4 regions of the Bacteroides sp. RTP21281st1_H5_RTP21281_210402 genome follow, and region 1 is predicted to be linked to each of the others. Evidence: riboswitches for the same ligand, from Rfam matches in the RefSeq annotation. Region 1 holds a riboswitch; each other region holds the start of a gene.
The links. A riboswitch is a leader RNA that binds a small molecule or an ion and turns the genes downstream of it on or off. The one in region 1 is predicted to bind cobalamin.
Positions count from the first base shown of each region.

Region 2: another riboswitch for cobalamin. It lies ahead of accC (acetyl-CoA carboxylase biotin carboxylase subunit); the one in region 1 lies ahead of AB5443_RS05575 (DUF4465 domain-containing protein).
Region 3: another riboswitch for cobalamin. It lies ahead of AB5443_RS04480 (anaerobic ribonucleoside triphosphate reductase); the one in region 1 lies ahead of AB5443_RS05575 (DUF4465 domain-containing protein).
Region 4: another riboswitch for cobalamin. It lies ahead of AB5443_RS04935 (TonB-dependent receptor); the one in region 1 lies ahead of AB5443_RS05575 (DUF4465 domain-containing protein).

Region 1 is NZ_JBCOWR010000003.1:10,636-18,650, forward strand. Features, by position in the region: gene AB5443_RS05570 (PKD-like domain-containing protein) at 8-1,783, opposite strand; gene AB5443_RS05575 (DUF4465 domain-containing protein) at 1,911-2,879, opposite strand; cobalamin riboswitch at 3,039-3,231, opposite strand; gene AB5443_RS05580 (IS110 family transposase) at 3,447-4,526, shown strand; gene AB5443_RS05585 (hypothetical protein) at 5,312-5,794, shown strand; gene AB5443_RS05590 (hypothetical protein) at 6,220-6,687, shown strand; gene AB5443_RS05595 (hypothetical protein) at 6,684-6,938, shown strand; gene AB5443_RS05600 (hypothetical protein) at 6,953-7,327, shown strand; gene AB5443_RS05605 (zincin-like metallopeptidase domain-containing protein) at 7,387-8,015, opposite strand, start outside.
Region 2 is NZ_JBCOWR010000002.1:127,405-135,419, reverse strand. Features, by position in the region: gene AB5443_RS04180 (YeiH family protein) at 8-1,042, shown strand; gene AB5443_RS04175 (acyl-CoA carboxylase subunit beta) at 1,142-2,677, opposite strand; gene AB5443_RS04170 (acetyl-CoA carboxylase biotin carboxyl carrier protein subunit) at 2,680-3,189, opposite strand; gene accC (acetyl-CoA carboxylase biotin carboxylase subunit) at 3,212-4,723, opposite strand; cobalamin riboswitch at 4,858-5,063, opposite strand; gene AB5443_RS04160 (co-chaperone YbbN) at 5,267-5,590, shown strand; gene AB5443_RS04155 (N-acetyltransferase) at 5,909-6,679, shown strand; gene pncB (nicotinate phosphoribosyltransferase) at 6,681-7,847, opposite strand; gene AB5443_RS04145 (hypothetical protein) at 7,943-8,015, opposite strand, start outside.
Region 3 is NZ_JBCOWR010000002.1:219,156-227,170, forward strand. Features, by position in the region: gene AB5443_RS04450 (hypothetical protein) at 1-15, shown strand, start outside; gene AB5443_RS04455 (RHS repeat domain-containing protein) at 43-3,288, shown strand; gene AB5443_RS04460 (hypothetical protein) at 3,285-3,791, shown strand; gene AB5443_RS04465 (hypothetical protein) at 3,978-4,346, shown strand; gene AB5443_RS04470 (hypothetical protein) at 4,550-4,909, shown strand; gene AB5443_RS04475 (hypothetical protein) at 5,049-5,702, opposite strand; cobalamin riboswitch at 5,934-6,120, shown strand; gene AB5443_RS04480 (anaerobic ribonucleoside triphosphate reductase) at 6,150-8,015, shown strand, end outside.
Region 4 is NZ_JBCOWR010000002.1:334,518-342,532, reverse strand. Features, by position in the region: gene AB5443_RS04955 (MATE family efflux transporter) at 1-964, opposite strand, end outside; gene AB5443_RS04950 (ABC transporter ATP-binding protein) at 1,193-1,948, opposite strand; gene AB5443_RS04945 (iron ABC transporter permease) at 1,945-2,961, opposite strand; gene AB5443_RS04940 (ABC transporter substrate-binding protein) at 2,958-4,091, opposite strand; cobalamin riboswitch at 4,219-4,431, shown strand; gene AB5443_RS04935 (TonB-dependent receptor) at 4,634-6,694, shown strand; gene AB5443_RS04930 (YncE family protein) at 6,691-7,839, shown strand; gene AB5443_RS04925 (PKD domain-containing protein) at 7,868-8,015, shown strand, end outside.

The sequences.
Region 1 (8,015 bases):
ATGAATTTTATTTGTCGTTATTGTTGTTTTCATCACAGAACTTGAAAACTTCCGTGGAATTTTCCCCTAACCATCCGGCTTTTACATTGACTCCGGTCTGCACCTTGATAAAGTCGATATGGGAAAGGTTTGCAGGTGTACCGTCGATATTGACTGCATCGGAAATCTTAAAATAGTTTCCAAGTGCTCCCGCGTTAGGATTGTCTTTATTGGGCATATCATCACCAATATTATCGGCATATCCCCATCCGAACGGATTATTGGACCACATGCCTGTCGACGGGCTTTGTTCGGTACGTGCTTTCAGGCATGTGCCGTATAACGTATAGGAATCCGCTTCAATCCACAAAGGATAATAAAACTCTTGCGGGTGATAGTTGCCGAGACGGTCAATCGCTCCTTTATTTCCCTTGTTGTCCTGCCATTGAGTATCCATGTTGGGACCGGGACGGAAATAAGTTACGGCATAGTCCTGAATGGTTTCGGGTTTTCCATATTCAGAACCCTTCAGTTCATACCATTCATCGTTGGGCAAGCCGTCTCCATTGACATCTTGCATTACCCATACAATGCCCGGTTCATTTGACGAATCAAAGGCATTTCCTTTGATGGAAAAATCATAACCGCCTTTGTTTTCGATACTGTGGTCGAATCCTACTACGATATATCCTCCCCAACCTCCAAGAGAAACATATTGTTCATTATCAAGACGTTTTTGTGCGTAAGCACAGGCTGCTTCGTGCGTGCTTTCCCCATTGAAACCTGCTGTATTCGTTTCGTTTACGAATTGTCCCGGAGCCGGAACAAATTCATATACTTTATTGCTGTAAATGGAATTTCCGGCAGCAAAAGGTCTTTTTCCGGCCGCTTCACAACATTTCACCGGAATATTGACACTGACTTCATCGACACCGGAAACAGCAATATTACGAGTGAGGGTTGCTTTTGTTATTTGATTATCGTATTTCACGGTAAAAGTAAGCGTGTGTTCTCCGGTTTTAGAGGGTTTGAAACCGTAAACCAAGGAATTGGCTCCCTCAATCGGTTGCCCGTCCAAAATCCATTGATAAGAAGGCTCGGCACTTATTGATACAAAGGGGCGGACAAACAAAGTACGTCCTAATTCTACGTATTTGGTATTATCCTCGGTGAAATATAAAGATGACGGAACTACGATTTCAATTGGAAGTTTATCGACAACCTCAATAGAAACTGTCTTCTCTGATTGTCCGTCTTCATTCGCTACAGTTAAAGTCAGTTCATAAGTTCCCAACTCATCTTGCTTGAATGTATAAGTATTTTCAGTTCCGACTTCGTTCCCGTTAAGAGTCCACAAATAAGTAGCTCCTTCTGCATTTTGAATGTCGGGAGTAAGGATATATTCACGTCCTGCGACAACTTTAAGCCCTATAGAGGGGGTTACCAATGAAATGACGGGCGGAGCCAATTCATTGACATCCACACGAATTTCTTCCTCTGTGCTGGCATCCCTCGTATCCACACGCAGGGTAACGTAATACGAACCGCATTCGTTGAAAATGTATTTCAATTGAGGCTCATCGGAAATGATACGACCGTTGCATTTCCATGAATAAACGGCGTAATCGACATTCTGATAGGTCGGCTCAATAACGACCTCTTTTCCTATCTTTACAACATAGATTCCGTCTTCGCTGTCCAATTCAATGACAGGAGGCACGGTCACGTCCTGCGATATTTCTTCGTCTTTGTTGCATGCAAATAGAAATATCGTCAAGGAGAATAAAAGCAAATACTTCTTCATTATATTTATAATTTTAACGCTGAAATTCCCTTGAAGAAAGTATTTAATTTCAATCTCCATTGGGATATAATAAAAAGGGGCAAATACTTAGCATTTGTCGTTAAAAAGCATTTGCCCCAAATTCATGTTATTCGTTTACGGTTACATCAATATCGTCTATGGCAACGTAAGCAGGAGTGTTCAATCCGTATGCGCTTGAATCGCTTCCTTTAAAATTGATAGCTACAGTACATACGCTGTCACCTAAACCGCTTAAGTCCACTTGGCTCCAACCAGTACGGATTTGATTGGCCAAGCCTGATTCTGCATCCTTACTGGAATCGAAGTTTGCCAAATAGTATTCTACTTCCTTACCTGTAGGTTTACCCGTCGCATCCAACGCAACAAATACCACCTTAAACCATCCTTTTTGTGCCGACAAAGAGCCTTGTGTAAACGAGTTGCCATCCTTCATGACCAAGTAGGTATAAGTTGTATTGCAGACCCATACACTGTTGAATTTGCCATATTTCGGTGTACCCTTAACTGGCTTCTTTGGAATTTCGACTTTATATCCGGTTGCATTGGTCAAGTAAATCTTGGCGCACTTGTCATAGGTTGCTCCCGCATCATTGTATGAATCGCTATAACCGAAAGCAACGGCAAAATTTTTACCGCTATGACCGCCATTCTTATCATAAACGCTACATTGATTCTCATAATCACCCTGTGTCAGATTATGGAAATTAGAGATGGCAAAACCACCATTCCAAAACTCATATTCCCAAGGCTGTCCGCTTACCCATTCTTGTTCCAAATAGTTAATCGGGAACTGAATGTACGTACCGGTTTGCCCGATTTGAGTGATGTAGCCGGTCGTTACCTGCTTGCCGTTGGCCGTGGCAGAATAGAGATTGTTTCCATACTGGTCAGAAGCCATTACGCTGGAAGGTACGTTATCAAAATTGATAAGCGCATTGGTAGAACTTATCGCGCGGGTTTGAATCGCACTCTCCTCATACGGAGCAAGGAAGTCATCATCGGACGAACATCCTGTGAACACTGCGGCGGCCATTGCTACAACAGCCATTGCCAAGAATTTAAGATTCTTTTTCATAACTCAATTATTAAAAGTTAAACAAAAAAGTTTAATTACACATTCGTTTTCCTTGCGATAGATTTGCAACGAATGAGAAATCGGTTATCAAAAAGAATATTAGGTGTCTTTGGACGAGCCTCTGTTCATTTTAATCTAATGCCAATTATCCCGTGGTCACTAAATCATATCTCATCAAGCAGGTCTTCTGGCTCATCCCGCTTATCGCGCCTTCCCAGCTTTCACCAGTGGCAAAGAGTGCGATAAACTTTAATAGGACTTACAGCTGCGAGTACAGCTCCGGATTTTCACCGGGATTCCCTTTTAATTCCATTCGACGCTTCGATTGGAAACTTGACTGGTGCAAAGTTAATGGTTATTTTTTAATCTCGTTTCTTTTTCCCTAATTTTTATTTCAAGAAAAGATTATTTTATAGTGCGAATTGTATTTTCATGCCAACTAAACATTTATAATCCCTATGTTTACAATCAGGGTAAGCCGCGATGATAGCGGATAAATGAAAAAGCTATCGAGATTTTGGTTAGATTAAAGCTGCAAAACCTTTACTAACTAAAACGACGATAGCCATGAGAGAGCAAAGAAACAAAATTAGTTTCAGAGGACAAAAGATTTATGTAGGAATCGACGTCCATTTGAAGAGTTGGTCGGTTACGGTCTTGTCCGAAACCTCCGTATTGAAGAAGTTTAGCCAGCATCCGAGCCCAGAAGCGTTGTACGGATTTTTAACTCGGAGTTATCCGGGCGCCGAGTATCACTCGGTGTACGAAGCGGGCTTCTGCGGATTTTGGATACACGAGCGTCTGACGGCCTTAGGGATCGACAACATCGTGGTCAATCCGGCCGACGTGCCGACCAAGAGCAGCGAAAAGCTGCGTAAGACCGACACCGTGGACAGCGGTAAGCTGGCGCGGAGTTTAAGAGCCAACGAGCTGAAAGGCATTTATACGCCGGACAGCGTATCGTTGGAGATGCGTTCCTTGATAAGATTGAAGAACTCGATAACCAAAGACACGACCCGTCAGAAGAATCGGCTCAAGTCTCAACTTCGGTATTTAGGCATCGAGATTCCGCAGGAGTTTCTCACTCCGTTTTCCAACTGGTCGAAGCGCTTTTTCGCCTGGTTGAAGGAGATAGAGACGCTCACCCCGAGCGGCCGTCAGGCCCTCGACATTCATATCCGGCATCTGGAAGAGTTACGCCGTCAGAAACTGGAGATGACACGGGCTTTACGGACATTGGCCAAGACGGATCGATTCCGCGAACCGCTGCGGTTGATTATGAGCGTTCCGGGGTTCGGGCAGGCTACGGGAATGGCGTTCCTCTCCGAGATATGCGACATAACCCGCTTCCGCAATGCCGAACAACTGGCTGCCTATATCGGAATGATCCCGATGTGCCACTCCAGCGGAGAGAAAGATGGGACGGGGGATATTACCATACGAAAACACGCCGTTATGCGCTGTAACCTGATAGAAGCGGCATGGGTGGCGGTACGTCAAGACCCTGCGATGAACCTGTTCTATACGGAACAATGCAAACGGATGCCCAAGAGCAAAGCTATCGTAAAGGTCGCCCGCAAACTGGTAAACCGTCTATTCTTTGTGCTGAAACATCAGACCGAATATGTCAATAGTATCGTGTCATAGAGAAACCCTTCCGGTAAACGGATTTTCCCAGAGAGAATACTACATAGTTGTTGCGGCGTTAACGTCCGCTTAAAATAATCTGCTCCTCTGGCCTTTGTAAACTAATAAGGGATATGCGGCAGAGAGCTGACCGCTAAGGAAAATCTGTTTATCGAAGGATTTTTTCGGGTTCTGAAATCTCGGCTTTCGAGAGAGCCAAAGGTGTTAAGCACGATGTGCCTCCGCACCGGCTCGATCAAAGGCCGGCGGAGGCTCTCGTGCCTTGACCTTTGGCCGAGAAGTTCACCAAGAAATGCAATACGCTGTAAATAAGATAAAAACAAATTTAACCGAAAACTTTGATCCAATTTTATTTGGATTGTAACAGGAAAACAACTATGAATAGTCCTTCCCCTTTATGAATAATAACATTTCTCAATTATGGCTTTTTCTCATCTCACGTCAGCAATTCTCTTCGGAGAGGTTTTCTATGCAAAGGTACAGCGTGCGTCCGGTCGTCAAGTACCGCTTTCGCTAACGGTTCCCGGATATTCTTCACGGCAGCCTTCCGCAAATCGAAGATGGGCTTTTAGCCCCCGTCTCGTTGCAGAACAAAGCCGGTCGAGCCGGGTTTTGCCCTTGCACTCGGCGGTTGGGTATTCCGTTCCATCCCGTACACTGTTTACTTGCCTTATCCGTCCTTTTTCCGCTGTCAGTCCTGCATAAAAATCATTCCCCGACGAGAAGCCGAAGAGCTTCAAGAAAAGGGAAACAAGAAAATGTTTGACAATCTAAAATTTACAATTATGCACAGCAGGATTTTTCAAATTTCAACGGAGCCGATAGACAAAGAAAACTATCTGAATGAGGACACACTCCAGCAAGGAGACGGGAGCTTCTATGACTATTGTTCAGAAATAGACGAGGAAAACCGTAAAGAGGATATTGCCAATTTGGTCAATCATGCCTTACCCAACGGAATGTTCGAGCTTATATCCGATGACACCATGCGCTATAATGGTGGAATAGAGCAATGGAAAGAGGAGTATGTCGCCAATATCAAAAAGAGAGCGGATGCTCTTACGGTAGATAATATGTTGGAATGGGGTTCGACCTATTATCTCAAACAGGCAGTAGAAAATCCGTTGGATGTCGCCTATCATTTCTATTTGGATGGCGACGGCTGCCAGTCTTTTGCCGAACAGTCCTTTGCGTTTATGGAGTTTGTTTGTAGGCTTGAACCGGGAACGATACTCTACATCGGAGGAGTTGTTGATTATCACTTCTGATGATTGTCCGAAACATTGGCAATCACCCGCCTCAAAAGCGGGTGGTTGCTCTCTTTTTTGCACAGGCTCCCCGATTACTTTTATAACATACTCTGCCGAGTTTCCGCCATCGGCTTCCCTGCCGGTATATTCCTGTTTTAAGGGTATAATCCCTTCACAGCCCCGACATACGCCGCAGATCTGTTTTCGTGTGCAAAGGTACGGTGGACGAACATGGTTCAAGTACCGCTATCGCTACCTGAAATAAAATTTGACGACAACTTTCCGTAATCGGAGATAACGGTATTTCATAAAATTTCATCGCAGGTTCCTTGTCCGTCGTTCTTGTATCCCCCGTTTGGAACGCACATGAAAACAACCTCTTTGGGCGAAGTCAGAAGACTTCAAGAAAAGGGAAATAAAAAAAATCACTAAATCAAAAGACAATGAACAAGTACGATTTCATCAAGCAAGGCAACCTCCTTTATCGGCACACTGCCGATAACGATGTAGAATGTCGAATTATCTCAACTCCCGAAAAAGTGGATAGCGACAGTATTATTTTAGTCGCAACAGGTTCTTCTGAGATTGAAGTTTTGGCATCGGAGCTATCACCCATTGGCTCATCGAGAAGCCACAAAGAGGAATTTCTGCGCTGGAAGAAAGAGCGTGAAGCCGAGGGCATGGAGTTTTTCAGCCGGTTGTCCGAAGTCATGGAAACAGACAGCGGTTTGGCTGTAGGCGATATGGTGGCGTTTACAAACGACTATGGGGTGGTGTTTGGCCCCAAAGAAGTATTAGCTTTCAGAAAGCCGTGGAATGGCGGTAGATGCGTATATATCGACAGTGATGCCTATTGGTTTCCAGACCGTCCCGGACAGCTTACTATCCTAAGCAAAGGAGGTGCGGAATGACAACAACCGGCATACTCAAACGACTTTGCGGCAATATTGCCGCAGGTCGTTTCAACTGGCAAAAATACTGCACGCCACAACTTTACTTCGGGTGGGAGATTTGTGTTACCCCTCTGCATTGCTCATACGGACAGATAGGCTATACCGTTAATTTCCCTTATACCAATATACCGGAAGTGGAATACGATTGGGAAATGGGCAAACTGACCATTGACGGCGAGAAGTGGAAAAGTTATTTGTGGAACGAATAATAATAAATATCAATATGGCACAGAATTTTTATACCAAATGGCAGAACGCTATCCTTGCAGATGCAGGAGGCTATGTTTCAAAAGAGTATCGCAGTTTCCAGACAGCATTGGTACGTGAGATTTCCAAATATGCAACGGCGGTCGGTGCACAGGTGGCATCCAACTTAAAAGGACATTATGATACCTCATGTTTCATCGAGCGCAACGGCAAGTTCGTTTACATCAGGCACTCTTCCACGTTGGCCCGAATGGGCGGCGGCGTAAGAGTTGAACTTGATTCGTTTCTGATACGGACAGCCCAACACGCAAAAGACTACAGAGGAGGATATAACCAATATTGTGACATGGCAAATTTGCAGTCCATGATGGATGATTTACTGAAAGAATAAAAAAACGAAAACAAGAAAAGATGCGGAGCCAACCGGTTCCGCATCTTTTCTTGTTTTCCTTACCGGCGCATACCGCCACCGTATTCAGCCTCTTGTAGTTCTGCCCGATACTCTTCCAGTTCGTTCAGCTTCTCGTTCACGGCTTGCAAGTTAGCATCCAACCCGATATTGTGGTCGTAAGGGAAACGATGCTGCGCGACCAGCCCGGCATTGGTGGGCTGCCCGACATCAAGCGTATCGGATTCCTTGTTATATTCGACATACAGCACGTCGCCGTTCGGCATCTCGAAGGTCGGAATCTTTTGATGCGCCAAAGCGGAGAACTGTTCCACCGCCATCTCCCTGGCAACCTCTTTTATCGTCTCTCCGGCAATATCGACACCGTAACGCCGGATATGGTCTCGGATTTCCTGCTCCGTGAATTTCAACATCACCTCGTAGGTTCCCCCGACACTCCCGTTGTACACGACAGCAAAATTCCCGTCATCGACAATAAGGCTGTCACCCTTGTTGTTCGTAGCCGACGGATAAGTATATTTCTCGTTGATACCGTTGCCGTCATAATACTCCTTGGCAAGCGTAAGCAACCCCTCATAATCACCTTTGTCCCTAAGTTCGTCAAGCTGCCTCGTATCATCCGAGGACTGGAGATAAACGACAGAGGAATAATAAATCTTCTCCTTTGCCG
Region 2 (8,015 bases), on a different contig from region 1:
GTAATTTATGTTCAACGAAAAAAGAAGCAGCATGTTGCACGGTGTCTTGTTGATAGCACTGTTTTCTTGTGCGGCGTTTTACATTGGTGAGATGTCTTTCGTGAGAAGTCTCTCTTTCAGTCCGATGATTGTAGGTATCATTTTGGGTATGCTTTATGCTAACAGTTTGCGGAATAATCTTCCCGAAACTTGGGTGCCGGGCATACAGTTCTGCTCGAAAAAGATTCTGCGTATCGGTATTATCCTGTATGGTTTCAGACTGACTTTTCAGGATGTGCTGGCTATTGGATTGCCTGCTCTGTTGATTGATATTATTATTGTGGTAGTGACGATTTGTGGTGGTATTTATCTCGGTAAGTTATTGAAAATGGACAGGGGTATTGCACTACTGACTTCTATCGGAAGCGGAATTTGCGGTGCTGCCGCTATTCTTGGTGCGGAATCTACTATTAAGGCAAAACCATATAAGACGGCCGTTTCCGTTTCTACCGTGGTAATCTTCGGTACTATCTCCATGTTCCTATATCCTTTCCTTTACCGGAACGGTATCTGTGCGCTGACTCCCGACCAAATGGGAATCTATACAGGTTCTACTCTTCACGAAGTGGCTCATGTGGTGGGAGCCGGTGACGCAATGGGAAACGGCATATCGGATTCGGCAATTATCGTGAAGATGATTCGGGTGATGATGTTGGTTCCGGTACTTTTGATTACTACTTACATGGTGGCAAGGGCGAGAAAGAGACAGGTACAGAAAGGGCAGAAATTTCAGAAGATTGCCATTCCCTGGTTTGCAATCGGCTTTATGGGGGTGATCGCTTTTAATTCTTTTGATTTGTTGCCTGTGCAGTTGGTGGCAGGAATCAACACACTGGATACTTTTCTGTTGACAATGGCTATGACTGCACTTGGGACGGAAACAAGCATTGACAAATTCAGAAAAGCGGGGGCGAAGCCGTTTGTCTTGGCGCTTCTTCTCTATATTTGGCTGGTAGTAGGTGGTTATTTCCTGGTGAAGTATCTCACTCCTTATTTAATGTAATAAAAAAGCGGACTTACGTAGATTCTCAGAATGACATTCTTCAGAATTTGTGTAAGTCCGTTTTTGGTGGTGGTACTTTGACAAGTACCTATCTAGTTGTTATAAGGGCATATTGCCATGCTTCTTGGGCGGATTCGTCTGCATCTTGTTTTCTGTCATTTCCAATGCCTGAATCAGACGTTTGCGAGTCTGTCTCGGATAAATGATTTCGTCAATGTATCCCAGTTCGGCAGCCTGATATGGAGTGGCAAACTTCTCTTTGTAGGCTTCCAGTTCTTTGGCTTTCGTTTCTGCGTCGGCTTTGCGGAACAGAATGTTTACGGCTCCATCCGCACCCATTACTGCGATTTCCGCACTTGGATAGGCGAAATTCACATCCGCGCCTGTCTGCTTGGAGTTCATGACGATATAGGCACCGCCATAAGCCTTGCGGGTGATAACTGTCAGTTTGGGAACAGTAGCTTCCGCGAATGCATAAACGATTTTCGCGCCGTGACGGATGATACCGTTGTTTTCCTGAGTATATCCCGGAAGGAAGCCCGGAACATCTTCGAAAGTAATCAATGGAATATTGAAACAGTCACAGAAACGGATGAAACGGCTTGCTTTGTCGCTGGCGTCAATATCGAGCACTCCGGCAAGGTAAGCAGGCTGGTTGGCGACGATACCTACCGAACGACCTGCCAGACGGGCAAAACCAATAATGATATTTTTGGCAAAATTCGTCATTACTTCGAAGAAATAGCCGTTATCCACCACTCGTTCTATAATATCTTTCATGTCATACGGAACGTTCGGGTCTGTTGGGACGATGGTATCCAAAGTAACATCTTCGCGATTGATTTCATCCGTGCAGTTCTGCTTTCTAGTCTCATCCATATTGTTCTGCGGCAAGAAAGAAAGCAGTTCACGGATACTCATCAACAATTCTTCTTCGGTATTGCACATAAAGTGAGTGACACCGCTCTTGCTGCTGTGCGCCATCGCGCCACCCAGTTCTTCTTTGCTGACTTCTTCGTGGATGACAGTCTTTACTACATCCGGGCCTGTCACGAACATATGGCTTTTTTCCTTTACCATAAAAATAAAGTCGGTAAGGGCGGGAGAGTAGCAAGCTCCACCGGCACAAGGGCCGAGAATGGCGGAAATCTGTGGAATCACACCACTTGCCATCGTATTCTGATAGAAGATATCCGCATAACCGGAAAGGCTTTCGATACCTTCTTGAATACGAGCGCCGCCCGAATCGTTCAAAGCGATAATCGGAGCACCATTCTTCAAGGCAAGCTGCTGCACTTTCACAATCTTCCTGGCATTGGAAGCCGACAATGAGCCGCCATAAACGGTGAAGTCATAGGCATAAACGAAAACCTGGCGACCGTCGATTTTTCCATAGCCGGATACGACGCCGTCTCCCGGAATCTTATTCTTATCCATGCCGTAGTTGGTGCAACGGTGAACCATCAGTTTGTCCAGTTCGACAAATGTACCTTTATCGAGCAGCATGTCGATACGTTCGCGGGCAGTCATCTTTCCGCTTTCATGTTGAATGTCTATTTTTGCGATACCGCCCCCGAGGGAAGCGATACGGTCACGTTCCTCGAACGTGGCATATGCTTTATTCTTTTCTTCCATTTTTATTCGATTGTTTCAAGGGTTATTAATGTCTGGTCGCCGGTGATGCTGTCACCTTCCTGAACCAGGATTTCTTTGATGCGGCAGTCGGAAGTCACTTTGTAGTTACTTTGCATCTTCATAGCTTCGATGACGATGACTGTATCTCCGGTTTTCATTTCTTGTCCCGCTGTTACGGGTATTTTCACTACTTTGCCCGGCATCGGAGAGGTGATGCGGTCGTTCTGCTCTTCTTCGCCTTTCTTGCGCATACGCAGGTATTTCGCCTGGCTGTCTACGATTTCGACATTGAAACTGCTATAGTGGGTATTTACCTTGTAACTCTTTCCGTTCTCCTTGCGAATCAACTGTGCGTTTGTACTGCGACCGTCCATAAGAATGTTGCAGGTTCCATTTTCTGCCATCACAACATCGGCTTCAAAAGGCTTTCCGTCGATGGTAAGCACCACTTTGTTATCTTCTTTGCTGACCAGTTCTATTTCGGCCACGCGATTTCCTATATGAATTTCCATAATTGAATTCTCTTTGTTAAAATTAGATTCTCAACACGCCTTTATGCAGTCCGAACTCTTTCCATTTGCTGATAGGGCGGTTGTCAGTCGTATTACCTTTGTTCTCTTCAAGATTCATCAGGTAGTCCATATAGGCGGCAATCATGGCTATGTTTTCAGAACGCTCGCTGGTGCGCATGATGCAATGTTGCAGATACTCGCCGTTCTTGGCAATGAATCCGGTGTCGTAATGCCCTTCCACAAAATCGGGAGTATCCATGATGGCGCGCAGGTAACTGATATTATTCTTCACTCCGGTGAGCTTGTATTCGTGGAGTACGCGGCGCATACGTTCGATGGCATAATCACGGTTGGTTGCCCATACAATCAGCTTGCCTATCATTGGGTCATAGTAGATAGGTATTTCATAACCTTCGTACACGTAGCTGTCGATACGCACACCGATACCGTTCGGTTCTGTAATCTGCTTGATGATTCCCGGACTTGGCATGAAGTTCATTTCGGTATCTTCGGCGCAAATACGACATTCGATGGCGTGTCCGCGTTGCTGTATATCTTCTTGTTTCAGTTGAAGCATCTGTCCGTCGGCAACCTTGATTTGCTCTTTCACGAGGTCTACACCTACTACTTCTTCCGTAATCGGGTGCTCTACTTGCAGGCGGGTATTCATTTCAAGGAAGTAATAATTGCGGTGTTTGTCAACAAGAAATTCGATGGTTCCCGCTCCGATATAGTTCACTGCTTTGGCGGCTGCCACGGCTTTTTCTCCCATATCTTTCCGCAATTCGGGAGTGACGAATACCGATGGCGTTTCTTCTACAATCTTTTGATTACGACGCTGGACGGAACATTCGCGTTCGCACAGATGAATAACATTTCCGTGCTTGTCTCCCAGGATTTGAAACTCGATGTGATGAGGTTCTTCTACGAACTTCTCCAGATAAACCGTATCATCACCGAAAGAAGAAAGAGATTCGCTTTTGGCAGTCGTATAGGCTTCTTCCACCTCTGCTGCACTGTGGATAAGGCGCATTCCCTTTCCACCACCACCCATAGAGGCTTTCAGCATCACCGGGTAACCGATTTTGTTGCAAAGCTCCACGGCTTCTTCCACACTTTTCAGGTTTTCTTGCGTGCCGGGTACAACGGGCACTCCGGCTTCAATCATCTTGATGCGGGCAGCAATTTTATCTCCCATGGCTTCCATTGTTTCCGGGTCAGGCCCGATAAAAATAATACCTTCTTCCTGACAGCGTCTGGCGAAGGTAGCGTTCTCGGACAGGAAACCATAGCCCGGATGAATAGCATCTGCGTGGCATGCTTTCGCCACTTCGATGATTTTTTCTATATTCAGATAACTCTCTTTAGATGCGGCGGGACCTACACAATATGCTTCGTCTGCGTAGAGCACATGTTTTGCAGTCCGGTCTGCCTCGGAAAATATCGCGATACTCGTTATTTCCATCTCCCGGCAGGAGCGCATCACCCTCACGGCTATCTCACCGCGATTGGCTACTAAGATTCTTTTTATCATACTTTTCTAAATTAAGTACATACTTATTTTATGTCTTCCCACCTTGCGGACATACTCCACCTGATGAAAACACAGTATTTTCTTGATTTGGGGCTTAACAAATGATGTCCTTTCTCCTTATCCACGAGGCGGAAGAACGTTTTACGTGAAGTGGCAGGTCTTCTGACTGACTCTTGTCTTATTTGCCTTCCCGATAGAACATCAGTGGCGTCAAATTAGTTCATTTATAAGACATTGAATTGAGCTTCACAGCAGCGGGACTGTCCGGGATTTGCACCCGATTCCCTATTAATCGTCGTCCGTTGGCTACGGATTCCGAACCATTTCGGCGGCAAAGATAAATAAATTTTAAATAGAGTGTTCTCTTTTTGCACGAAAGTTGCTTTTATGTGCAATAGTCGGCTGTCTGGATATTAGAAACGAAAGACGGTAACTGCAAGTGGATTTAATAGTTAAATCTGTGTGTATTATTGTTTACCCTTTAAACTTTCTCTCTTTTCGTATTGTTGAAGTAGCAATTATTAATCAAAACAGTAATCAATTATGAAAGAGAAAAAAGTAGCCCGTGAGGAACGGAATCAAGAGAAGCTGGCTAATGCCGATTGGGTAATGGCGGAATTTTACGCAACGTGGTGTCCTCATTGCCAGCGTATGAAACCTGTCGTTGAGGAATTTAAGAAACTGATGGAAGGAACGCTCGAAGTGGTGGAAGTGGATATAGACCAGGAAACTGCCCTTACTGATTTCTACACTATCGAAGTAACGCCTACTTTTATTCTTTTCAGAAAAGGACAACAGCTTTGGCGGCAATCCGGTGAACTTACTTTGGAAAGGTTGGAAAGAGCCGTAAAGGGATTCAAATCTTGAAAAAGTATTAATAAAAGAGGGACTATTCCTCAGAAAGTTTTAAATCATGTTATGAAACATGCTTTTTTATTTGGATAATTTGCAGATAATCGGAAAGTGCGTATCTTTGCACTGTGTTTTTCATAGTATTAGATTTAAGGTTAACAAAGGTTGGAGCAAGGCGTTGCTCCTTTTTTTATGCCCGTACCTCACTTTCTACTAAATAATATTGATTTTTACGGGATTGGATAATGACTGCTACACTTGAATGTTTATCTTTGTGGATAATATATATCCGATATTATTTAATTAAAAAACTACTAATAAAAAACTGATACTATGAACATCGACTTTATCACGCTTACCAAAGACAACATAGAGAAAGAACATATCTGCTGCGGTTTCTCGGATAAGAAATGCCAGGAAAGTTATAACCTGAAAAAGGAGTGGCTGAAGAAGCAATTTGAAAACGGGTATGTTTTTCGTCGTTTGAATGAGCGTGCGAAAGTATTTATCGAATATGGTCCGGCCGGAAACGGGTGGGTTCCTGTGAAGGCCGACAATTACCTGTTGATAAACTGTTTTTGGGTAGCCGGGCAGTATAAAGGGAAAGGGTATGCGAAAGCTCTGCTCCAAACTGCGATAGATGACGCCTTGCAGCAAGGCAAGGACGGTTTGGTGACAGTCGTAGGAACAAAGAAGTTTCATTTTATGAGTGATACCAAATGGCTGTTGAGACAAGGATTTGTTGCTTGTGAACAGCTTCCGACAGGATTTAGTCTGTTGGTGAAGAAATTGAATGTTGATGCTCCGAATCCGACATTTAATGAATCTGTACGAACAGGAGAATGCCCTGATAAAAAGGGTATCACTGTTTATTTCTCCAACCGTTGTCCGTTTGCGGAATTTCATGTGATGAGTTCTTTGAAGGAAACCGCCGCCAAAAGAAATCTGCCTTTGACGATTATTAAACTGGAGACAATGGAACAGGCACAGGCTGCACCTACTCCGGCTACGATATTCAGCCTGTTTTATGAAGGCAAGTTTGTCACAACGGATATCAGTGCTTGTATGGATAGCCGTTTTGATAAAGCGATAATAGGGAAATAAACTAATTCAGTCTCAATTCATGCAAACATGCCTGTACTTCTTCCGGACTACCGGTATGTTTGCCTTCGTCGTCAGATAATTTGATACATTCCCGCCATTCTTGATTGACATTCATTTTGCATTGTGTCAGCTTCATGACAATGTTCGAAGGCTCGAATCCGGTGTCATTAGTGAGATTTGTCCCGATGCCGAAGGAACAACGGATTTTGTTCTTGCAATATTCCTGAATCTCCAGTGCTTTTATGAAATCGAGGGCATTGCTGAAAACGATAGTCTTGGTGGTCGCGTCAATTCCCAGTTCTTTGTAACGGGATACCAAACTATCAATAAAATCGAACTCATTACCGGAATCGCAGCGGACACCGTCAAACAGTTTCGCCTGTTTGCGGCTGAGATTGCTGAGGAAGATACCGGAAGTATAAGTATCGGATAAGGCAATTCCCAAATCGCCGTCATAGACATTCACCCAGTTTTCGAGCGCCATATAATTGGCATGTTTATATCCGAATTGCGCTCCATGAAACATGAACCACTCGTGCGGATGAGTACCCATCATTTTCATGTCGTACTTCATTGCGAAATAGCAGTTGGAAGTGCCTGTGCAATACTTCGCCGTTTCTTTTAATTTTCCGATAACCGTTTCCTGCACATGGACAGAGAATCTCCGCCGCGTACCGAACTCCGAGAAACGTAACTGATGTTGATTGGACAGTTCCACTTTCTCCGATAATTTGCATAAGATTTCGTCCGTATCGGCTACATTGCCGAAGAACTGGTTCTTTATTTCGGATACAATGGCAAGCAAAGGAACTTCATACAGGGTAGCTTTATAGAGAAAATCACTGACTTCGATGTGAAGATGATGCGCCTCATCCAAATACATTTTGATTTTATCAGGATGAAAGCGGAAAGATGACAGCCATTCCCAATAAACTCTCGGAAGGAACCGGCAATTCCGTGTCATATATTCCAGTTCTTCTTCTGTAAGTCTCAATCGGCTTAGCTTATCAATTTCATATTTAAGTGTCTCCAGAAATTCTTCAGTATATTCAGTCTCATTTCTATCATGGAAGCTGAACTTCCCCATTGCATAGGGAAATAGTTTGATATAAGCGTACGATGTGGTAAACTTATAGAGGTCTGTATCCAGTAGCGTTCTAACAATCATGCCGTTCGTTCTTTATTATTGATAACGTTGTAAAGTTAGTATTTGTTGAACAAAACTACCGCTTGATTGCTGATATTTCTTTCTTTTAATGTTTTCTAATAAGTTAGTCCGACTTTGAAAGTGATAGTATGATGAGATAATTTTTCCTTGAACTTGGTATGGAAATAT
Region 3 (8,015 bases), on a different contig from region 1:
ATGATAAACCAATAATTGTACACTATCAAAAAAGAATAATTTATGAAAAAGGTACTATTTACAATAATCTTCCTAACGTCATTCCTGACAATGGAAGCACAAAATACAAGTTACAACTACATCCGTACACGTGACTTCTGCAATGAAACAGGAACAAAGAGCGTTAACACATTCGCCTACTTCGACGGTATCGGAAGAAAATATCAGGATATTCGCCAAGGAGCGTCTACCAACGGGAAAGACTTGTCCGTTGCCCGGCAATATGACGGTATGGGACGGGAAATGGACGTATTCCTACCTGTGCAGGGATACACTACCGGACTTCCACTATCCATGCAGGATTTACAAGCGGGACTACTCCGGCTCTATGCCGACAGTATGGCGTACACCCACACCACCTATCAACAAGGGATGGCAAATCGCGTGTCTTCAGTAACCGGCCCCGGTGCGGCATGGCATATGACAGACAAAGCCGTGAAAACAGAATACTTGAGTAACAGCACGACGAATGATTCACTGATTTGCCGCAAATATCAGATGCTCAATGAATTTGAATTCAAAAATGCAGGAAACTACCCCGATGCCCAGCTTTATGTCACCAAGATTGTAGATGAGGATGGAAATGTATCACTAACCTTCGTCGATTCACAGCAACGGTTATTACTGGCCCGTTCCTACGACCGGACTACAGGCGAAGCAGGCGATACTTATTATATATATGACGCTCACGGGAACCTCTGCAAAGTACTGCCACCGAACGCATCCGATTTAGACGGGAAATCAAGTCGAAATTATGCGTTAATTACGCCCAGTATCAATGACTATGCATACAGTTACAAATACGACGCCTGTCAGCGGCAGACCTCACGCTCGCTTGCTTCCAGAGCTCCGGAATCGACAATATATGACAGAGCCGGGCGTCCTGTATTGGAACAGGACGGGAATATGGAGGAGCAATCTAAATGGAAGTATACGTACTATACACCTTTTGGTGAAGTAGCAGAGACGGGTATTTGCCACCTTAATTACGAATTGACAGAAAAGCTTCGTGAATATATCCATAACTTTTATGCCACAGCCACTTACGTGAAAGGAGAAGGCTACAAGTATGTTACATTACCCATCACACGTGAAGAAGTCATGACCATTAATTATTATGACAGTTATGATTTTCTTCATACTCCGGAGTTTACGGATGACGCACTGTTGACTGCCGGACGATGGAACGCCAAAGGCAGGCTGACAGGAAGTAGTACTTCCATATTCAACAGCAGTGACCGGATATATACAGTATATCACTACGACGATTTTGGACGGATTTCATGTACATTGTCCACCAACCACCTCAGCGGTCACGATATTGTGAGTACCACGTATACTTTCAACGGACTGCCTCAAACCGTAGAAACAATACATACCTCCGCCTACACTTCTCAACGACCTGTGACCGAGAAGTATACTTATCACTATGACGACTGGGGAAAGCTACTGAAAACCGAGCATACATTCAACGGAAAAACAATTACGTTGTGTGAACAGGCATATGATGCCGTAGAACGCCTGGTAACAAAGAAAACAGACACTCCATCCCCTTCCGCTACCTATTCATATAATCTCCGAGGATGGCTGACCGATATCAATCATCCTAAGTTCAAACAGCATTTATATTATACGGATGGTATAAATACTCCTTGCTTCAATGGCAATATCAGCAGCATGACCTGGCAGTCGGACAAGGAATCAACTCTTCGGGGATACAAGTACACATATGACGGTCTTTCACGGCTCAAGAGTGCCATCTACGGGGAAGGAACGGAGCTATCAATGAATACCGACCGTTTCAATGAAGAAATTCCCGAGTATGACAAACAAGGCAATATCCTAAGGCTGAAGCGCTACGGAAAGACGTCGCAAGGAACATACGGATTGATAGACAACCTATATTGTACTTTTTACGGCAATCAATTGATGACCGTAGATGATTACAACTCTCAGTCTGTCTATGACGGTGGTTTCAGCTTCTTAGATTTGGCAACTGATGACTTCGAATATTTTTATGATCAAAATGGTAATTTAAAAAGAGATTTAAACAGAAATATTAATGCAATTGGATATAATTCATTAAATTTGCCAGACAGAGTAGGATTTCAGGTCGGTGGTGAAATCATCAATCTGTATGCCGCAGACGGTTCGAAGCTTCGGGCAATTCATATCAGTGATAGAGATACTCTGACAACCGACTACTGTGGCAATGCGATCTATGAAAATGGTGTTCTGTCGACACTACTGACCGAAGAAGGCTACATCTCGCTTTCGGATACAACTTATCATTACTTTGTTCAAGATAATCAGGGAAACAACCGCGTGGTCATCAGTCAGAATGGTGATGCTGAAGAAGTAAACCATTACTATCCCTTTGGGGGGATTTTCGAGTCATCTTCAAATGTTCAACCTTACAAGTATAACGGTAAGGAACTGGATACTTTCAAAAAGTTGAACTGGCACGATTACGGAGCGAGAATGTATGACGCGACATTGGGAAGATGGCATTCTATTGATCCGATGGCCGAGAAGTATTATGCTTCCAGTCCGTATAATTATTGCGACAATAATCCTATAGGAAGAAGCGACCCGGACGGGAAAGACTGGATTAAAGATCGTTTTGACTACTATTTGTGGGATGAAAATTCGGTCAACAGAGAGACCACTCGCGAAGGATGGGACTATGTAGGAACTGAACTTCCCGATGATGTAGGACGTTACCGGATTTTGGAAGAAATTGACGGTAATCTGTATCATAAGAATACAATCAATCCTTTTGCTTCTTTCATAAATTGGGTGTATGGCGAAAACCTGATGGTGGAGAAGAAAGCCTACAATCCCGCAGGAGAGCATATGATGCAGCAGGGGATTGAGACTGGGGCGGAGTTTGCGGTCGGAGAAATTAGCGGAAAAGTTGGAGCGAAAATCTTTTCTAAAATATTCAAAGCGAAAGGAACAAATGTTGTTTATCAAGGCGTAGATGCTGATAATATAATTAGATATATAGGTATAACAGAACGTGATCCTATTGTGCGTTTTACAGAACATCTAAGCTCTAAGACTATTAGATCAACATTAAAATATGACGTAATAGAGGGATACACAAAATTAACGAGAGAACAAGCCAGATATTGGGAACAAACTTTCATCAATAAATATGGCTTGGGAAAAAATGGCGGACAATTATACAATAAAATAAATTCAATATCTCCTGATTTTTGGAAACAATTTGGTATAAAAAAATGAAAAGAATACGGACAAGCATTGGCAATGTATTTTCTGTGAAAATATCAGAAAACGAAAAGAAGTACTTTCAATTGATAGCTTTTGATTTGACTCAATTAAACAGTGATGTTATCAGGGCATTCAAAAAAGTATATGGAATCAATGAACAACCACCATTATCTGAAATAGTTAATGGGGAAGTTGAGTTCTATGCACATTGTGTGACTTTATCTGGAGCAAAACTTCAATTGTGGGAGAAAGTTGGAAGTATCCCGGATGTAGGAGATATTAAACATATTATATTCAGAGGTTCTCGAGATTCCGGAAGAAAACTGGGAGAAGAACCGGTTAAAATTTCACAAAGATGGTATGTATGGCATATTGGAGATGATGATTTTAAATATGTAGGCAAACTACGTGGAAAAAATCGGGAAGCAGAAATTGGAATGGTAATGACACCGTACGATATTATAGATCGAATAAAGACTGGTAAATATAATTTCTACTATCCGGGCTTCGAATAATTGATTTTATTAATATATCTCATTATATTACCCTGATATGAGTTGATTATAAAATAACTAATTAATATCAGGGTATTTCTTTGAACATTATATTATTTAGTTGTTTTATATAAATTGCCCAACTTTACATAATCATACAAAGTTTGATAATTGACATTGGTATGAACTATAATAAATTTAGTAATTATGAAATTTGAAGATTACAATTGGCATGATTTGGAAATAAAAGGGATTACAATCGATAGAAATAATCCCGGAAAAAATGACGTGATTGAATTTACAATAAAATTGAGAAATGGCAGTATATCAAAATTACTATTTCAGGATGTTTATTGGGCTAATTTATCACTAAATTTTGGTATCGTGGCTTCTGAGACCATTAATAGAGTTTACATAGCTTCTGAAGATGATCTTGATTTACTTAATTTTAAGAATCAATGGAAATCTATACTCAAAAATAATATCGAAGATTACAAAATGTATGTATTTGAATTTAATTCTACATATAGTATTATAAAGATCATTGCTAATAATATTTCATTTCCTCTTCCATGAATTATCGAAATAACATAGTATAAAAATGAAACAGATAAGAACAAGTATTGGCAATGTGTTTTCTGTGAAAATATCAGAAAACGAGTATCAGGATATTATAGTTCTAAAATGGCTAACACTAACATGATAGTGCGGAATTATGTTAAAACATTAACATACGAACAACAGTATAAATTTGGAATAGAAACATTAAAAAAATTTGGATGGAAACCATGACAACAGAAGAGATAAAAGAATATTTTGTGAAATATGTAAACCTACAGAGTAATGCGTTAGATGAAGGTTGTTCAAAAAAAGCAAATCAATATCATAAAAAGATATTGAATTTATACCACTTAGCAAAAGAACAAAATTGTATAAAAGAGGTGTTTGAAAATTTTCTAAATAATAGTGACGAAGCCATCAGACTTTGGGCAGCTGGATTTTGTTTAAAGTTATGCCCTACCTTATCTGAAAAGGTTTTAATAAATATCACAAAATCATCCGACCCTTTCAGAAGCATATCTGCACAGGCAACATTGGAATTCTACAAAACAGGTCAATGGGATAAAATTGTGGACTAATCTCTTTTTTTCTTGGTAATCTACGTTATTGCTACGCCTTGCAGTAATTTTACTAGAAATATCCTCTAATCATAGATTAGGCAAAAAGTAACAGACGAACGAATGTGTTTTCCGTTCGCCTGTTCGCTTTTTCTAAATTTCAATCCATCTCCTGAATCTTCCGAAGCTGTTCTTCTTTCAAAGCTCTGTACTTCTTCGAATGCGGATTGATTTTAGTGATTCTCCCACTGACAGCCTTTAATAACTTCTCATCTTTCTGCTGATCCTGAAGCTCCTGCATCTCTTCCTTCGGAGTAACCCTTTCAACATAAGATGGACATTTCTTCTTGAACATTTGATACTTATCCGTACCTCTAAGCTGGTGAACAAGCAACTTTTTAATCCGTTTAAGAATCAGTTGTTCGACAACAGAATAAGGGACACCTATTGACCGACATCCAAACAAGTCAAAGAATCGTACCAAATAATCCTCTAGCTGCTGTAAACAAGAAATGCGGGCAGCAACGCTAAAAGGATTCTGTTCCGGCAATACGAATCTAAAATGAACGCGTTTCAGTTCATTCACACTCTCTATAATTCCAACTGGCATAGTCTTGTCTTGCAATTGGAAAGCTATAAGCTTTACGAGACGAACAATAGTCCTTTGCTCGTGAACTAAATAGGGTTTATCAACCTCATGATTATAAAAATCATAAAAACTGTCCAGCATCTGTTCTAAATCCGTCAAATTATACAGACGAATACGTGCCATGCAAATAGGTGAAGTCTTCACTTGTTCTTCTAATTTATTCATATCAAAAAAGTTTTTAATTCATTATTACATACACATAAACTGTGGCTGGTACATACAGAGTTCCAGTATCTCTGTGTTTTTTTAGCAATCAACTTATAAATGAATCAGAAACTTCAAACCGAATTATTTTCTTAAAAGTTTTCCAAAACGGAAAACTTTCTGTATCAGCGAGAAAGAAAAGTTTCCCGAAATTTAATGTTAAAAGCTAACCGGGGTATTGGATTATCTTCTATCTTTGTATCCGTTTTCGGAGCTAAAAGAGGTTTAGTCAATGAGGGAACGCTGTGCAAATCGGCGACAGTACCCGCTGCTGTAATTCTCTGTGAATCCGCACACTATGTCACTGCACCGGTAGGTGTGGGAAGGCGCTGCGAGGGAGGGATAAGTCAGAAGACCTGCCGGAATCGAAATAAACCATATTATTAATCACTTTCGGGAGTTAAAGTTATGAACTACGCGGAAATTTGTATCATCAAACGTGATGGTAAAAGAGAAGATTTCTCTATCAGTAAGATTAAGAATGCAATCAGCAAGGCATTCAATGCAACGGGGATTCAGGATGAACAGCAGTTGGTGGCTGACATCACGATGAATGTAATCAGTCAGTTTGCCAACCCTACGATTACCGTAGAGGAGATTCAGGATTTAGTGGAAAAGGCATTGATGAAGGTGCGGCCGGAAGTGGCGAAGAAGTATATCATCTATCGCGAATGGCGGAATACGGAGCGGGACAAGAAAACCCAGATGAAGCACGTGATGGACGGTATCGTTGCCATTGACAAGAACGACGTCAACCTGAGCAACGCTAACATGAGCAGTCACACCCCTGCCGGACAGATGATGACTTTCGCATCTGAAGTGACCAAAGATTATACTTATAAATATCTGTTGCCGAAGCGTTTTGCCGAAGCGCACCAGTTGGGCGACATTCATATCCACGACCTGGATTATTATCCGACCAAGACAACGACTTGCATCCAGTATGACATGGACGATCTTTTCGAACGTGGATTCCGCACAAAGAACGGTAGTATCCGTACCCCGCAAAGTATTCAGAGCTATGCGACACTGGCTACTATCATTTTCCAGACTAATCAGAACGAGCAACACGGGGGACAGGCAATTCCCGCTTTCGACTTCTTCATGGCGAAAGGGGTGGCTAAGTCTTTCCGCAGACATCTGGCTTCTTTCATCAATTTCTATGTAGCGATGGAGAATGGCAGTCAGGCAGACGAGAAGGCAATCCGCACGTTAATCAAGGAATATCTTCCGTCTATCAAATCGACTGAGGCAGAACGCGAGACATTACGCATCGCATTGATAGCGCTGCAAATCATTATAGACAAGGAACACCTGGCACGCATCACGGAGAAGGCATACCAGCAAACCCGCAAGGATACGCACCAGGCAATGGAAGGATTTATCCACAACCTGAACACGATGCACTCACGCGGCGGTAATCAGGTGGTATTCAGCTCTATCAATTACGGAACGGACACTTCTGCGGAAGGCCGTATGGTGATTGAGGAATTGCTGAAAGCTACGATTGAGGGCTTGGGTACACGGGGCGAGGTGCCTGTATTCCCGATTCAGATTTTCAAGGTAAAGGACGGGGTATCTTACTCGGAAAAGGATTTTGAGAAAGCGATGAAAGCGGAGAACATAGAGGATGCGATGAAAGACAGTTACGAAGCTCCGAACTTTGACCTGTTGCTGAAGGCTTGTCAGACTACCGCGAAAGCGCTGTTCCCGAACTTCATGTTCCTCGACACGCCTTTCAACACGAATGAGAAATGGAAAGCGGACGACCCGAAACGTTATATCTACGAATTGGCTACGATGGGTTGCCGCACACGTGTATTTGAGAATGTGGCGGGAGAAAAGTCTTCTTTGGGACGTGGTAATCTTTCTTTCACTACGCTGAATATGCCGAGACTGGCTATCGAAGCCCGCATCAAGGCTGAAAACCTGATAGAGGACGAACGCAATGCGGATGCTATCGAGCAGAAAGCGAAGGAGATTTTCATCGAGTCTGTACACACGATGTCTGCTTTGGTGGCCGACCAGCTTTACGAGCGTTATCAATATCAGCGCACAGCACTGGCTCGTCAGTTCCCATTCATGATGGGAAATAATGTATGGAAAGGTGGCGCAGAGTTGAATCCGAACGAGCAGGTAGGCGATGTATTGCGCAGCGGTACGCTGGGAATCGGATTTATCGGCGGACACAATGCGATGGTGGCTCTTTACGGAAAAGGACACGGACACAGCCGGAAGGCATGGGACACACTGTATGAAGCGGTGATGGAGATG
Region 4 (8,015 bases), on a different contig from region 1:
GCAGGGCTTTCCTGACACGGTCGGGCTGTCCGGCTCCGAAATTATAGCTGATAATCGGTTGTGCGGATTGCGCAATGGCATTGTAAACCATGAAGATAATCGGGAAGAAGTAGCAGGCAATACTGAATGCAGCTACTCCGTCTTCACCGAGATAATGGATGAAAACATAATTTCCCAAAAACATCATACAGGCGATGGATGCTTCGCTGATAAAGGCGGAACTTCCCAACTTTATCATATAACCGACATTGCGAAGAGTCAGCATCATACTTTTGATACTTAACTTAATCCGGCACAGATGAAGGGAACGGGAGAATTTGAGGAGATAAATCAGTGTCATCAATCCGCCTACGACAGTTCCCAAACTGGTAGCGAACGCTGCTCCCATTATTCCCCAGCCAAATTCAAAAATGAATATATAGTCTAGGATAATATTGAGTATGGCCGCAATAGCATTGCACATCATCGCATAAGTGGGCGAACCATCCAGGCGAATACAGAACATGCCTATATTTAATATCTCATAGAATACAAGAAAAGGGAGATACCATGCCATATACTCAACCGCCAAGGGCAATAATCTGTCCGAACTTCCTAATAATTTGGCCAATGGCTCTATATAATAAAAACACAAGGCGGACATAATAAGTATAAGAAGAGTGGAAAACACAAGCGCTTGAGTAATATTAATACTTGCCACTCTGCGTTTTCCCTGTGATAAATGAATGGAAGCGACTACCGAAGAACCGACTCCGAACATCAGGCCGATGCCGGCGGTAATCATAAAAAGCGGAGCCGTGATGTTAACGGCTGCCAATGCATCACTTCCAATCCCTTTTCCGACAAATATACCGTCCGTAATAACGAATATAGCCGAGAAAACCATTCCTAGTACCGTAGGAATTAATAGCTTACGGAACAATGTGGAAATCTCCATGCTGCTGAAATCAATACTATCTTTCATACCTTTAATCTTTAAAATCTTAGAAAACGGTTGCAAAGGTAAAAGTATGAAAGGAGATAAAAATTACCATTTGGTAATTTTTATCCATCACGTTTATTTTGGTTTATCCGGAGAGAAATTTAAACTGTATCCTTTTGTCCAAAAATGTACATTTATTATTTGTTGGACATTAAATACTCCGATTTGGATTGTACACTTAGGTGCAAATATAGATAAAAGGAATTGTACTTATTTGATACGCACCCTCATCTCCTGCGCGTCGAATGTCACCGACTCATTCCGAAACAACCTTTCGATATGTCCGCTGCCTACCATTTCCGGGGTGGGAAGGGTGTACATATGCGGATTGTCTATCAGCATGATGGAATTGCAGAGTGACAGGGCGATGTCGAGGTCGTGTGTGGAGAACAAGATACATTTGCCTTCTTCCTGCGCCAGTCTTTTCAGGAGCAGGCAGAGCTCGTAACGGTTGGGGAGGTCGAGAAAAGCAGTCGGTTCGTCGAGCAGAATGACGGGCGTGTCTTGTGCAAGGGCACGGGCAATCATGATTCGTTGACATTCACCATCGGACATCTTATCCATTGTTTTTTCCGCATAGCCGGACATTCCAACCAGTCGCATGGCATCATCCACGCGTTTCTCGTCTTCCGGTTGTAGCTGACCGAGCCAGTTCGTGTAAGGGGCACGTCCCATAGCCACTACATCCTTACAACGGAGATTGGCGATGCGTACTTTGTCCGTCGTTACAAAGCTGATGCTGCGGGCAAGCTTTTCCGGTTTCAGCGAAGCTATCTTCTTACCTTGCAGGATGATTTCTCCCGACTGTGGATGTTCCAGTCCCATCATGGCACGCAGTAAGGTACTTTTTCCTGTTCCGTTACGTCCCAGCAAGGCAACGAGTTGCCCGCCTGCGATTCGGGCGTTTACCGTTTTCAACAGCGTGCGCTGTCCGTATCCCAGTGTCAGTTCTTTAAGCTCGATCATTTGAATATACGCAAGTTTTTAACTATTACCCATAAAATAACCGGAACCCCCAATAAGGCGGTGATACAGTTGACCGGGAGCAGGAACTTCTTGGCGATGATGTCACAGATAAGCATACTGATAAGCCCCGTCAGCATAGTACCGGGAACGAGTATCCGGTGGTCGGCGTTGTTGAACAGCAATCGTGTGACGTGCGGAACTGCCAGACCGATAAATCCTACCGGACCACAGAAAGCAGTGACTGTTCCTGTCAGCAGTGCGGTAGAAATAAAGATAAAAGTGCGTGAACGCTTGATGTTCATTCCCATTGTCCGTGCGTAGTTCTCGCCGAGTAGCAGCAGATTCAGTGGTTTGATGCAGGCTACGGAAATCAGCAGACCTATGCATAGCATGGGAATCATGATTCCCAGTTGTGTAGCTGTGATATGACCGAGCGAACCCATCGACCAAAGTGTGAACATTTTCAGTTGTTCGGCAGAACTTAGATATTGCAGGATTTGGATAATGGCACCTGCCACATAACCTATCATAACTCCCATAATCAGTACACCGAGAATATTTTTCACTTTCCGGCTGATGATGGCTACCCCCAATAAAATGACAGCCGTTCCTATCCATCCCGAGCCGACAATACCCAATGATTGAAGCAGCGGAAAATCTGACCATCCAAGTAGCGGAGCACCCAGTATAAACAGAGCTACCCCTAATCCTGCGCCGGAACTGACTCCCAGTAGATAAGGGTCTGCCAATGGATTCTGAAAAACCGTTTGCATTTGTAGTCCGCTTACGGAGAGTGCCACGCCTATTAATGCCGCTACTACTACCCGTATGAACCGAATGGATAGGAGGATATTACGCGTCATTTCGTCACATTCGCCGCCGGTGAGTACCGCCCATACCTTTGAAACCGGAATATAGGTATCCCCTGTTGCCATGTCTACCAGTAATAATAGCACGGCAACGATGCCTAATGCAATAAATAAAAGGGGGGTACGTTTACGGGGCTGTTTCATTGCAGGTGTCTGTAATAATAAAGTGAATCGGATACAAGTTCCGGGTGGAAGATATGAATCAGGTCGCGCAGTACGACGTCAGGACGTACCACTGCCGATTCCCAGTAATCATTACCACCTGCGGGCGTCGACCGTAAGTTGTTATTATAGACCCTCTTTTCATGTACTGCTTTTGCGTCTGCGAATTTGGGATTGACGGATTTCAGCTCATCTAATGTGTTTACTGAACCTACATTAATCCAATAGTCTGCTTTTTGTATCAGTCCGTAAGCCGTTTCCAGTCCGATAGGAGTGGAGCTGTTTGAATTGTTTTCTTTATAAATATAATCAGCCCCCGCGTCGGCAATCAGCCGTGCCATGTAGCTTTGGGTGGAAGGCATTACCCAACTGTCGTTCCACGGAGTATTGAACATGACAGTAGGGCGTTGTTTGACTGAGTCGGTAAGCGCTTTCAATGCGTAATAGCGTTCAGGGATTTCCCGGAATATTTCTATACCTTTCTTCCGATTATCTGTCAGTTCCGAAAGGACGACCATCCATTCGGCTTTGCCGAGCGGTGATTCTTCCAGGTATTCTCCCATATATAGATAAGGTATGGAGAGTTCTTTTAGTTTATCCGTTACAGCGGTTTGGGCATCACCTATACCATATAATAATACTACATCAGGCTTTAGCCCTATCAGCAGCTCGTAGTTCATTTCCGGCCCTATGTCCTTGATTGAATCTTTATGAGCGAGAATATAAGGGTTTGCAATATAATCGATTCCTGACACTCCGGCAATCCTGTTGATTTCTCCCAGTTCATCGAGCATGGCAATATAAGAAGAGGACATACATATGATTTGTTTCGCTCCGGCAGGAATGGCGGGCCCATTGAATCCGGCAGGCGCCTGCTCGCCGTTGCGTGAAACGAAATAGGACATTGTGACGTCTTTTGCTCCTTGCCATGGATTCGTTATCTGTATAAGGGTGCTGGCGGAATTTTCTGCGCCTAGAATCTTAAATCCCGAAGCATATTCAGGGATATATACATCCTGATTGAATGTTTCAATGGATGTCTTATTACGGGTGATGCAGCTTGCCAAAAAGAGAAGGCAAAGTAGCGCGACAGTCAAAATAGGAGATTTCACTTTTATAAGAATTTTAATTAGAAAAAAATAATAGTGGATCCTTTCGAATGGCAAAGATAGGACTTAATTATTAGTTTGTTTTTATTTTAGTTGGATTTTTCTTCTGATTTGTTTCTATTTGTGTATCTTTGTCCCCAGAAATTTTGGTGTCACTTTTCCGATTCTACGGAAAGAGTGGTGAAAAGGGAATCAGGTGTAAATCCTGAACAGACCCGCTGCTGTAAGCTCCGCCAAAAGTTTTCCTACAATACTCAAATCCACTGTTCCGCTTTGGAGGAATGGGAAGGGCGTTAGGAAAATGGAGTAAGTCAGAAGACCTGCCAAAGTTGAATTCTTGAAACTTTCCGGGATTAGAGTTTGAAGAGTGCAGTTTTTAATTCAATCACATTGTAGTAGCTGTTGTAAAGACGTGCGACATGCGTGGTGTCTGCTTGTGCAGAATACCGATCTATGCTCTGTTGAATGGGAGCAGACTGCCCTTTTCTATCTTTGGATGGCCTTTCCCCGGGAAGTTTATTGTTGTCGAAAAATAAACGGACGGAATGATAAGACAAGTAGTTTGGAAAATGGCATGTGTAGTGGCAGGTTGCCTGGGGCTTCCTTCATTGGTGGTGGCACAAAGCCGGCTGGATAGTTTGCAGCACTTGAATGAGGTTGTGATTACGGCAAAGCCATATAAAGAAGTGATTCCCGCCCAAAGACTCAATGGGTTGCAGTTGGAACGGTTGAACACACATAATGTAGCCGATGCGTTACGTTATTTTTCCGGTGTGCAGATTAAGGATTATGGTGGAATGGGTGGACTGAAAACGGTGGACGTGCGTAATATGGGTTCGCATCATGTCGGAGTTTTCTATGATGGTATCCAGATAGGAAATGCACAAAACGGGGTGGTCGACTTGGGGCGTTTCTCTTTGGATGATTTGGAAGAACTATCTTTGTATAATGGGCAGAAAAGTGAAATCTTCCAGTCTGCAAAAGACTTCGCTTCTGCTTCGGCGGTGTATCTGAAAACAAGGAAATCCAGATTTGAGGGAGGGAAGAAAACGAACTTGCTGGTGAGATACAAGGCGGGGAGTATTCAGTTAATCAATCCTTCCATACGTTTGGAGCAAAAACTGAATGATAAGTTAAGTCTTAGTCTGAGTGGAGAATATATGAAATCCGACGGACAGTATAAGTTCCGTTACAGACGTCTGAACCAGACAGGAGAAGTGGCTTATGACACGACTGCTACCCGCTGGAATAGCGACATAGAGGCTTATCGTATGGAGGCGGGTGTATATGGGACGGTGCATAACGGCTATTGGCAGGCCAAGTTGTACTATTATAATTCGGACCGGGGGCTGCCCGGAGCTATCGTAAAGAATGTATGGCAGAATGGGGAGAGGCAGGGAGATAAGAACTTCTTTGCCCAAGCCACCTTTGTGAAAGACATAACTCCCGGGTATAAAATACAGTTGAACGGAAAGTTTGCCTATGATTACACGCATTATCTTTCGAGGGATACGGTTCGGTTTTTGCAGGAAAATGTGACTAAAAAGATGCAGTTCGACAATACTTATTATCAGCAGGACTGGTATATATCTATGGTGAACATGTATAGCATCCTTCCTGTGTGGGATATCTCCCTTTCTGTTGATTTCCAATATAATAAACTGAATGCTGTAATGCGTGGAGTAGGGACTCCTTTTACTTTTCCACAGCGATATACCACTTGGGCAGCATTTGCTACGGCCTTGAATTTGGGAAAGTGGAAACTGCAAGCTGATGTGTTGGGGACATTCGTAATAGAGAAGGTGAGGAATAACGTAAAAGCACCGGACAAGTCGGAGTTTTCTCCGGCACTCATCATCGGCTATAAGCCTTTTGGTAATCATGACCTCAACCTGCGTGCGTTTTATAAACGAATTTTCCGTTTGCCTACTTTCAATGACCTTTATTATGCGCAAATCGGATTTAGCCAATTAAAACCGGAGTTTACAGATCAGTTCAATATTGGAGGAAGTTATCAGAAGGCGTTCAAATCAGGATGGATTGACCAGGTTTCTGTGCAAGCTGATGCTTATTATGCCGCAATTACTGATAAAATTATAGCTGCTCCTACCGGTAGCAGTTTTCGTTGGATGATGACGAATATGGGAAAAGTGGAAAGTAAAGGTGTAGATGTTTCGGCTGCTGTGTCGGGACATGCCGGACCGGTCAAACTGCATACGAATCTTACCTACTCTTTTACGAAAGCACAGGACTTTACGAAAATAAACGGTAAGAAACTGTCTTCATATAGCAACCAGATTCCTTATACACCCTGGCATAGCGGTTCGGTGATTGCCGGTGCGGAATATGATACCTGGACATTGAATTACAGTTTTATCTATGTAGGTGAACGCTATAACGGTTCTGTAAATAACATTCCTCGCAATTACGTAGAACCTTGGTATACGCATGACTTCTCTCTGCAAAAAGAATTCCGGTTCTGTGACCGCTATTTGTTGAAAGCCTCTGTGGAGATGAATAATGCATTCAATCAATATTATGATGTAGTACTTAATTATCCGATGCCCGGACGAAATTTCCGGTTTGTAATAAGTTTGAGTTTATGAGAAAATTATATTTAATCCCCCTGCTACTGTTTCTTTTATTCTTTTCGGCATGTAGGGAAGATGAGCAAATATTCCTTTCGGGTAGTGTGCAAGTGACGCTACCATTGGTAGGTACGCGTATTAAAGGGTTCTACCAACTGAATGAGGGAAATATGGGAACGAATGGTGCTTCGCTCGACTACTTTGATTATACTACGGGTTACTATACCCGGGATATTTTTTCGGAACGGAATCCTGACATTGTAAAAGAGTTGGGTGATGTGGGAAATGATATTCAGGTATATGGGCAGAAGGTATATGCGATTATAAATGTGTCCAATTTGGTGGTTGTCTTTGATGTGCGTACTGCACGGAAACTCAAGGAAATAGAAATACCTAATTGCCGTTATCTGGCTTTCCACGATGGAAAAGCTTATGTGAGTTCATATGCAGGACCTGTCCAGATTGACCCGAATGCGGAGAAAGGATTGGTGGCTGAAATTGATACGGTCACTTTGAAACTGACGAGGAAGGTTACGGTAGGTTATCAGCCGGAAGAAATGATAGTGCATGAAGGTAAATTATATGTGGCTAACTCAGGAGGATATCGGGCACCGAATTATGACCGTACGGTGTCTGTTGTGGATTTGGAGACATTTGTAGAGAAAAAGAAAATAGATGTCGCTATCAACCTGTACCGGATGGCTATTGACAAACGTGGTGATATTTATGTCAGTTCGCGGGGAGATTATAAAAATACTTCTCCTAACCTGTATGTGATAGATAGCCGGACTGATGAAGTGAAACAATGCTTGGATATTCCCGTAGGAGGAATGTGTATGAGTGGAGACTCACTTTATTATTACAGCGTGGCATATAGTATGAGTTCGGGTGGAAACCGGGTGACATATGGCATTCTGGATACCCGGACTAAAAAGGAAATAACCGACAGGATTATCACTGATGGAACGGATAAGGAAATTATGATTCCCTATGGATTAGCCATCAATCCGGAAACGAAGGAAATATTGATGTCTGACGCCCAAAATTATGTAGTGACTGGTTTTGTATACTGCTTTTCACCGGAAGGAAGGTTGAGATGGAAAACTCAGGGAGGAAATATCCCCGGGCACTTTGCTTTTGTAACAGAAGGATTGGTGAAGTGAATAGAAACATGTTTAATACTTTATTTATATGAAAAAGAAGAGTTTATTTTTAATGTTTGCTCTCTTTGGAGCTGTTTTGTTAAGTGGAAGTTTGTTAACAGCCTGTTCTGACGAGGATAATAATGGTAATGAAGGAGGAAAAGAAGAAGGAGGAACTGAACCGGCTCCCGATCCTG